Regions from separate parts of the Pseudoalteromonas sp. APC 3694 genome, predicted to be linked through region 2. Evidence: predicted binding sites of a transcription regulator. Region 2 holds the regulator's gene; the other holds the start of a gene.
What was found. The regulator FliA, encoded in region 2, starts transcription of late flagellar genes. The targets are predictions, from matches to a motif close to CTAAAGNTNNNNNNNNNNNNGCCGATA.

Region 1 (3,427 bases), on a different contig from region 2:
GCTGGCCGAGATCAAACCTAAGCTAGATAAAAACGTAAAGTTTAAGAAAAGCCATGTAGATTTTGTGGGTGTACGTGACCCAGAACATCAAACCATGATCAGCCAAGCATTAGCTACAGCTGAAGTACTACCTCAAAAAGATAAAATTATTTCAGCGATGTTTGATCATATCCATGCAAAGCGCGCTCGTTTTAATGAGCTTGCAGATGTAAAAGATGTATTTTTAGCTCAAGGCGTAGATGGCGACAAGTTTGATAAATTATTTGAAAGCTTCTCGGTACGTACACTTAGCTCTAAAATGAAACGTGACCAAGATTACTTTAAAGGCAAAGGGGCACTTCGTGGCGTTCCTACGTTTATCGTTAATGGTAAATACAAGCTTAACTTAGGTGGTGAGTCAGGCATTTCATCGCCAGAAGATGTAAGCGCACTCATTAATTACTTAGCAAATAAATAAGTAGTTTGGTTAAATAAAAAAAGCTCCTTAAGGAGCTTTTTTTATTCTTACAACGTGCGCTGTTTAATGCTTTTTTTTATTTACGTTGTAAAAACACACCAGATTCAATGTGGTGTGTATAAGGGAACTGATCAAATATTGCAAAGCGCTTAACCTCGTGGGTTTGCGTTAAGTGTTCAAGGTCACGCTCTAATGTGTCTGGGTTACATGAGATATAAATAATATTTTCATAATTAGCCACTAAGTCACACGTAAGCGTGTCCATGCCTGCTCTAGGCGGGTCGACTAAGATGGTTTGGCAGTTGTAACTACTCAAGTCAATGCCATCTAAGCGAGAGAAAGTACGCTCGCCTTTCATTGCCTGAGTAAACTCTTCGCTCGACATGCGAATAATATCTAAGTTAGTTACTTGGTTTTGAGCAATATTATATTGCGCTGAATGCACCGACGATTTTGATATTTCCGTCGCCAGCACTTTATTAAATGAACCAGCAAGTGCAATAGAAAAGTTTCCATTACCACAATACAGCTCTAGTAAATCATTGTTTAGTGGTTTACATAACTCTTGTGCCCACTCTAACATTTTAATATTCACCTTCGCATTAGGCTGAGTAAAGCTATTTTCTACCTGTTGATAGATTAGCTCTTGGCCATTCACCATTAAGCGCTCAGTAACAAAGTCATCGCCCAATTTTTCTTTTTGCTTACGTGCACGGCCAATAAAGTCAATTTTGTACTGGCTACTTAGCTTTTCCTTTAAGGCATTGATCTCAGTTAACCAGTGTTCATCAAGTGGCTTGTGATATAGCAAGCTCACTAAAATTTCACCACTGAGGGTTGATAAATAATCTATTTGAAATAATTTACGACGTAGTACTTCGCAGCCTTTTAAATTTTCAATCATTACCTGCATAATTTCACCTACTAAAGGAGCTGCAGGGTCAAAGGTATCAACACGTATTTTATCTTTTGTTTGTTGATCAAACATAATATGAAACAGATCGTCACCATCGTGCCATACTCTAAATTCTGCACGTTGGCGGTAGTTAATGGGCTCAGAGCTAAATACTTCTAACTGTTTTACACCAAAACGTTGAAATTGCTCTGTAATACGCTGCTCTTTTTCATTTAATTGTGCATCGTACTGCGTGGTATCTATATTTATAACTGCCATTAACGGTATAACCTTATCGTTGAGATCTGTTTATCGGCGCTATTGTAGGGAGCGAAGCGTATTTGTCTAGTTTTGATCAAATATAGTGAGCTTTTTTTGAGCATTTTACTACAGTATAGGCTTACTTGGCCGATATAAGAGTAAGTCTAAATAGGAGTCTTCTCATGAAAATAGGTAACTTTAGTTTTGTTCCAAACAGTAATGCTAATAAATACAATACTAAACAAGCAATGCCACAGCCTAAAATAGACTCGCCACCAACTAGTTATCAGCAACGAGGAAAAGAACTGGCTGCTGCCGTATTAGGTGACAAAATGGCAAAAGAACTAGGTTTGCCGGTCGCTGAAACCAAAAAAGACAAACCACTGTTTGATTTTAATGAAGTCGTTAAAAATGTTTTAGACTTTGTAACAAGCTCGGTAAATAAAGCCAAAGCCAATGGTGCTAATGATGAGAAACTACAAGATATGCTAAATCAGGCACGTAAAGGAGTGCAGACGGGTGTTGATGAGGCTGTGGATGAATTAAAAGGCATGGGCGTATTTAATCAAGAACTTGAAGAGAGTATTGATAAATCTAAAGAGGGTATCTTTAGTGGCCTCGATAAATTTGAGCAGAACTTATTTAACCCACAACCTGCAAGCGTAACTGTAAGTCAGGCGCAATATGTAAGTTTAAGCAATAGTGCTGATTATACATTTACCACAGCAGAAGGTGATGAGGTGAGTATTAGCTTTGCAGATGCTTACCAATCGCAATCATCTAGTCGCTATCAAAAAACAGATGATTCACAATCATTTAGTACGCAATTTTCTGAATCCCGTGAGCTCTCTTTCTCAATGTCAGTAAACGGTGAGCTTAATGAAGACGAGCAGCAAGCCATAAATGATTTAATGGCAGAGTTACAAGATGTCAGTAAAACCTTTTTCAGTGGCGATTTAGACAAAGCATTTGAACAAGCCCAAGAACTCAGTTTAGGGAATGAACAGCTGGTGGCATTCTCAATGGACTTACGTCAAAGCAAAACCGTTGCTGCCATTAAAGAGTATGAACAAATTAAGCCAACATCAGAAAAAGCCATTGCCGAAACTGTTGCCCCTTTTAATGATGATCTAAAATCGGCTTACTCTAAAGCGCAAACCCTAGGATTAGAAAGTCAGCTATCAGGTATCATTCAATGGCTAAATCAAGATCAACAAGAAATAGATAAACTGGTTGATTACACTAACACCATGTTTGAAAACTTAGATAAACTAAACGCCGCTACTGCGATGCTAGGCACTGAGTAAAACTACTTTCTTTTATAAAAGCCACATGGCAAACTGCCGTTCTTAGTAAAGAGTAGGAATGGTAGTTTGTCAGCGCACATCATGGTATTTGATTCAGGTATAGGTGGAACCACCGTGCTTGAGCATATTCAGCAAAGCATTCCTCATGCTCAATACAGCTACTTTATGGATAACGTATTATTGCCATATGGTGCGCAATCGCAACAAACCATCATTAATCGCCTATGCGGATTGATCCAATTTATTAAAGATGAGTCACTTAATGTCGACTTAATTGTTATAGCCTGTAATACCGCTTCAACATCAGCGTTAAGTTCGGTACGCCAAATTACCGATATTCCTATTGTTGGGGTTGTACCTGCAATTAAACCCGCAGCGCAATTAACGCAATCAAAGCATATAGGTTTATTGGCAACTCCCGCAACGGTATCAAGCCCCTATACTGATGCACTTATAAAAGAACATGCCTCATCGATAACCACAAGCTTATATAGTAGTGTTGAACTG
Region 2 (3,427 bases):
AATGTATTGCAAGAAACAGTAAGGCACTTTAAAAAAGTACAGCTAAGTGGATGTATTTTTACTAAACTTGATGAGTCATTGAGTTTAGGTGAGATTATTAGTATTGCGATTCAAAATCGTCTCCCAATAGGGTATCTTACTAACGGTCAGCGAGTACCAGAAGATATTAGAGTGGCAAATGCCGAAAAACTAGTAAAAAAAGCTGAGCAATTGTATTTAAAAAGAATAAAAGCACAACAATCACGACACCAATCAGTGGCGTCGAGCACAGTAGAGATGTATGATTAACACAGTTTTAGATCAAGCAAGCGGCCTTCGCAAAATGAGCAAGAATAATAATAACGGCGTAAAAGTTATCGCTGTCACCGGCGGCAAAGGTGGAGTGGGTAAAACGAACGTATCCCTTAATACAGCAATCGCGTTAGGCCAACAAGGCAAACGTGTGCTTGTACTAGATGCTGATTTAGGATTAGCGAATTGTGATGTGATGCTTGGACTGCGCGTTGAGCGTAATTTATCTCATGTTTTATCGGGCGAATGTGAACTTGATGATATTTTAGTCGAAGGTCCCGCAGGCATAAAAATAGTGCCTGCAACATCGGGTTCGCAAAGTATGGTTGAGTTATCACCCTCAGAGCACGCTGGACTTATTCGTGCATTTAGTGAACTTAACACCGACTTTGATATTTTAATTGTTGATACCGCTGCGGGTATTTCCGATATGGTGCTGAGTTTTTCTCGCGCAGCGCAAGATGTGCTTGTGGTGGTATGTGATGAGCCTACATCAATTACCGATGCCTATGCTTTAATTAAAGTACTTAGCCGTGAGCACGGCGTTTATAAATTTAAAATTGTTGCCAATATGGTGCGCAGTTTACGCGAAGGGCAGGAATTGTTTGCAAAACTTTCAAAGGTTACCGACCGATTTTTAGATATATCAATGGAGTTGGTTGCAACGGTTCCATATGATGAAAATATGCGCAAATCAACGCGCCGCCAAAAAGTAATTGTTGAGATTTTTCCTGGGTCGCCTGCTGCAATTGCTTTTAAAACACTGGCTACAAAAATTGCTAAGTGGCCAACACCTAGCCAAGCCTCGGGTCATTTAGAGTTTTTCATTGAGAAACTAGTTAGTAACTAACAATGACAATACCGGTGAATAGAGTTATGGGATATCAGTCAACACAGAATTTAAATATGATTGTTGAAAAGCATGCCTCATTAGTCAAAAAAGTGGCGTGCCATTTAATTGCTCGTTTACCGGCCAGTGTGCAGCTAGATGATTTAATTCAATCGGGTATGATTGGTTTAATTGAAGCTTCAAAAAACTTTGATCCAAGCAAAGGTGCAAGTTTTGAAACCTTCGCCGGTATTCGTATTCGTGGTGCGATGATAGACGAAATGCGCCGAGGCGATTGGGTTCCACGTTCAGTTCACAGAAAAAGCCGTTTGGTTGCAGAGACTATTGTTGCGCTTGAGAACAGTTTAAACCGTGAACCTAAAGATAGTGAAGTTGCTGAAAAACTTGAAATTTCGCTAAATGAGTACCATCATATTTTAAACGATGTAAATGTAAGCAAAGTGTTAGGCATTGAAGACCTTGGTATAGATGACGATGTGATTACACCCCATGGCCAAGATTTAGCACTAGACAAACCGTTCAATAATGTTAAAAATGAACGGTTTAATGAGTCTTTACTCAGTGCAATAAAGTCGTTACCGGAGAAAGATGCAATGGTGCTTTCTTTGTACTATAACGATGAGATGAATTTAAAAGAAATTGGACATATACTCGATGTAAGTGAATCGCGTGTAAGTCAGATACATGGTCAGGCGATGATTAAGCTTAAAGCAAAAATCAATGACTGGATAAACTAGAAGTAAGTAAATAAAGGTTCAGGCCTCACTGGAGGATGTTTTGGATAAAAACATTAAAATTCTTGTTGTTGATGATTTCTCAACAATGAGACGTATTATTAAAAATCTGTTGCGCGATTTAGGTTTTACCAATGTTCAAGAAGCAGATGACGGGTCAACTGCTTTGCCTATGTTGCAAAATCAAGCGTTTGATTTTGTTGTAACAGATTGGAATATGCCAGGCATGCAAGGTATTGATCTTTTAAGGGCAATTCGAGCTGATGAAAAATTAAAGCATATTCCTGTTTTAATGGTTACAGCAGAAGCTAAAAAAGAACAAATAATTGCTGCGGCCCAAGCAGGTGTTAATGGTTATATTGTTAAACCATTTACTGCAAGTACATTGAAAACTAAATTAGAAAAAGTGTTCGAACGTTTAGGTTAATGAGAGGGAGAGGCTTATGTCAGCACCTGCTGCGCCTCAGATTACTTTAGAACAAGCTCGCCAGTTAGTTGTTTTTTTAGAAAATGGTGAGCAAGATAAAGCGAATCAGTTAATTTTAGAAACAGCTTCACAAGAGCAATCACATTTATTTGCTGAGGTGGGAAAGTTGACGCGTCAACTGCACGAAGCTTTAAAAAGTTTCGAGTTAGACACGCGTTTAACAGACATTACCACTGATGCCATCCCTGACGCAAAAAAACGCCTTAACTATGTCATGGAAATGACAGAAAACGCAGCCAATAAGACAATGGATGCGGTTGAAGCAAGCTTACCATTAGCACAAGAAATCGCTGACGAAATAGCTGATATCAAGCCAACGTGGGATCGTTTAATGAACCGCGAAATAGAGCTTGGTGAGTTTAAATCACTTTGCCATAGTATTGATAAGTTTATGAGCAGTTCTCATCACAAAACCGATGAGTTACAAATGCTGATGACTAATGTGCTGATGGCTCAAGACTATCAAGATTTAACCGGTCAGGTTATTCGCCGTGTTATTGAACTTGTCCGTGAAGTTGAAGAAAGTTTAATTCACCTTTTAACTGCATTTGCAGCGCAAGGTGGTGAGGTTGAACCAACTGAACAACCAGAAAAAATAGAAGATCCCATTGTTGCACAAACACTAGCAGGTCCCGAAGGGCCTATTATTGATAAAGAATCGCGTAATGATGTTGTATCTGATCAAGATGAAGTTGATGATCTATTATCAAGTTTGGGCTTCTAATAGGGGAGTACTGCATGAGCTTTGAAGTCGATGAAGATATTTTACAAGACTTTTTAGTAGAGGCCGGAGAAATCCTTGAGCTTTTATCTGAACAGTTAGTAGAACTGGAAAACAACCCAGATGATACTGAGCTACTAAACGCAATATTTCGCGGTTTCCACACTGTAAAGGGTGGCGCTGGCTTTTTGGCTATGACAGAGCTTGTTGATGCATGTCATGGTGCTGAAAATGTGTTTGATTTACTGCGCCAAGGTGTAAGAACAGTTAACTCTGAATTAATGGATGTGATTTTACAAGCACTGGACACCATTAATGAAATGTTTGCCACGATTAAAAATCGT

Region 1: the regulator FliA is predicted to act here: its motif matches at 1,740-1,766, upstream of QMA00_RS15735 (DUF5610 domain-containing protein).

The regions. Positions count from the first base shown of each region.
Region 1 is NZ_JASDDE010000057.1:21,515-24,941, forward strand. It holds gene QMA00_RS15725 (thiol:disulfide interchange protein DsbA/DsbL) at 1-457, shown strand, start outside; gene trmA (tRNA (uridine(54)-C5)-methyltransferase TrmA) at 534-1,631, opposite strand; gene QMA00_RS15735 (DUF5610 domain-containing protein) at 1,796-2,920, shown strand; gene murI (glutamate racemase) at 2,987-3,427, shown strand, end outside.
Region 2 is NZ_JASDDE010000001.1:50,674-54,100, reverse strand. It holds gene flhF (flagellar biosynthesis protein FlhF) at 1-288, shown strand, start outside; gene QMA00_RS00290 (MinD/ParA family protein) at 281-1,141, shown strand; gene QMA00_RS00285 (RNA polymerase sigma factor FliA) at 1,168-1,878, shown strand; gene cheY (chemotaxis response regulator CheY) at 1,919-2,302, shown strand; gene QMA00_RS00275 (protein phosphatase CheZ) at 2,319-3,086, shown strand; gene QMA00_RS00270 (chemotaxis protein CheA) at 3,101-3,427, shown strand, end outside.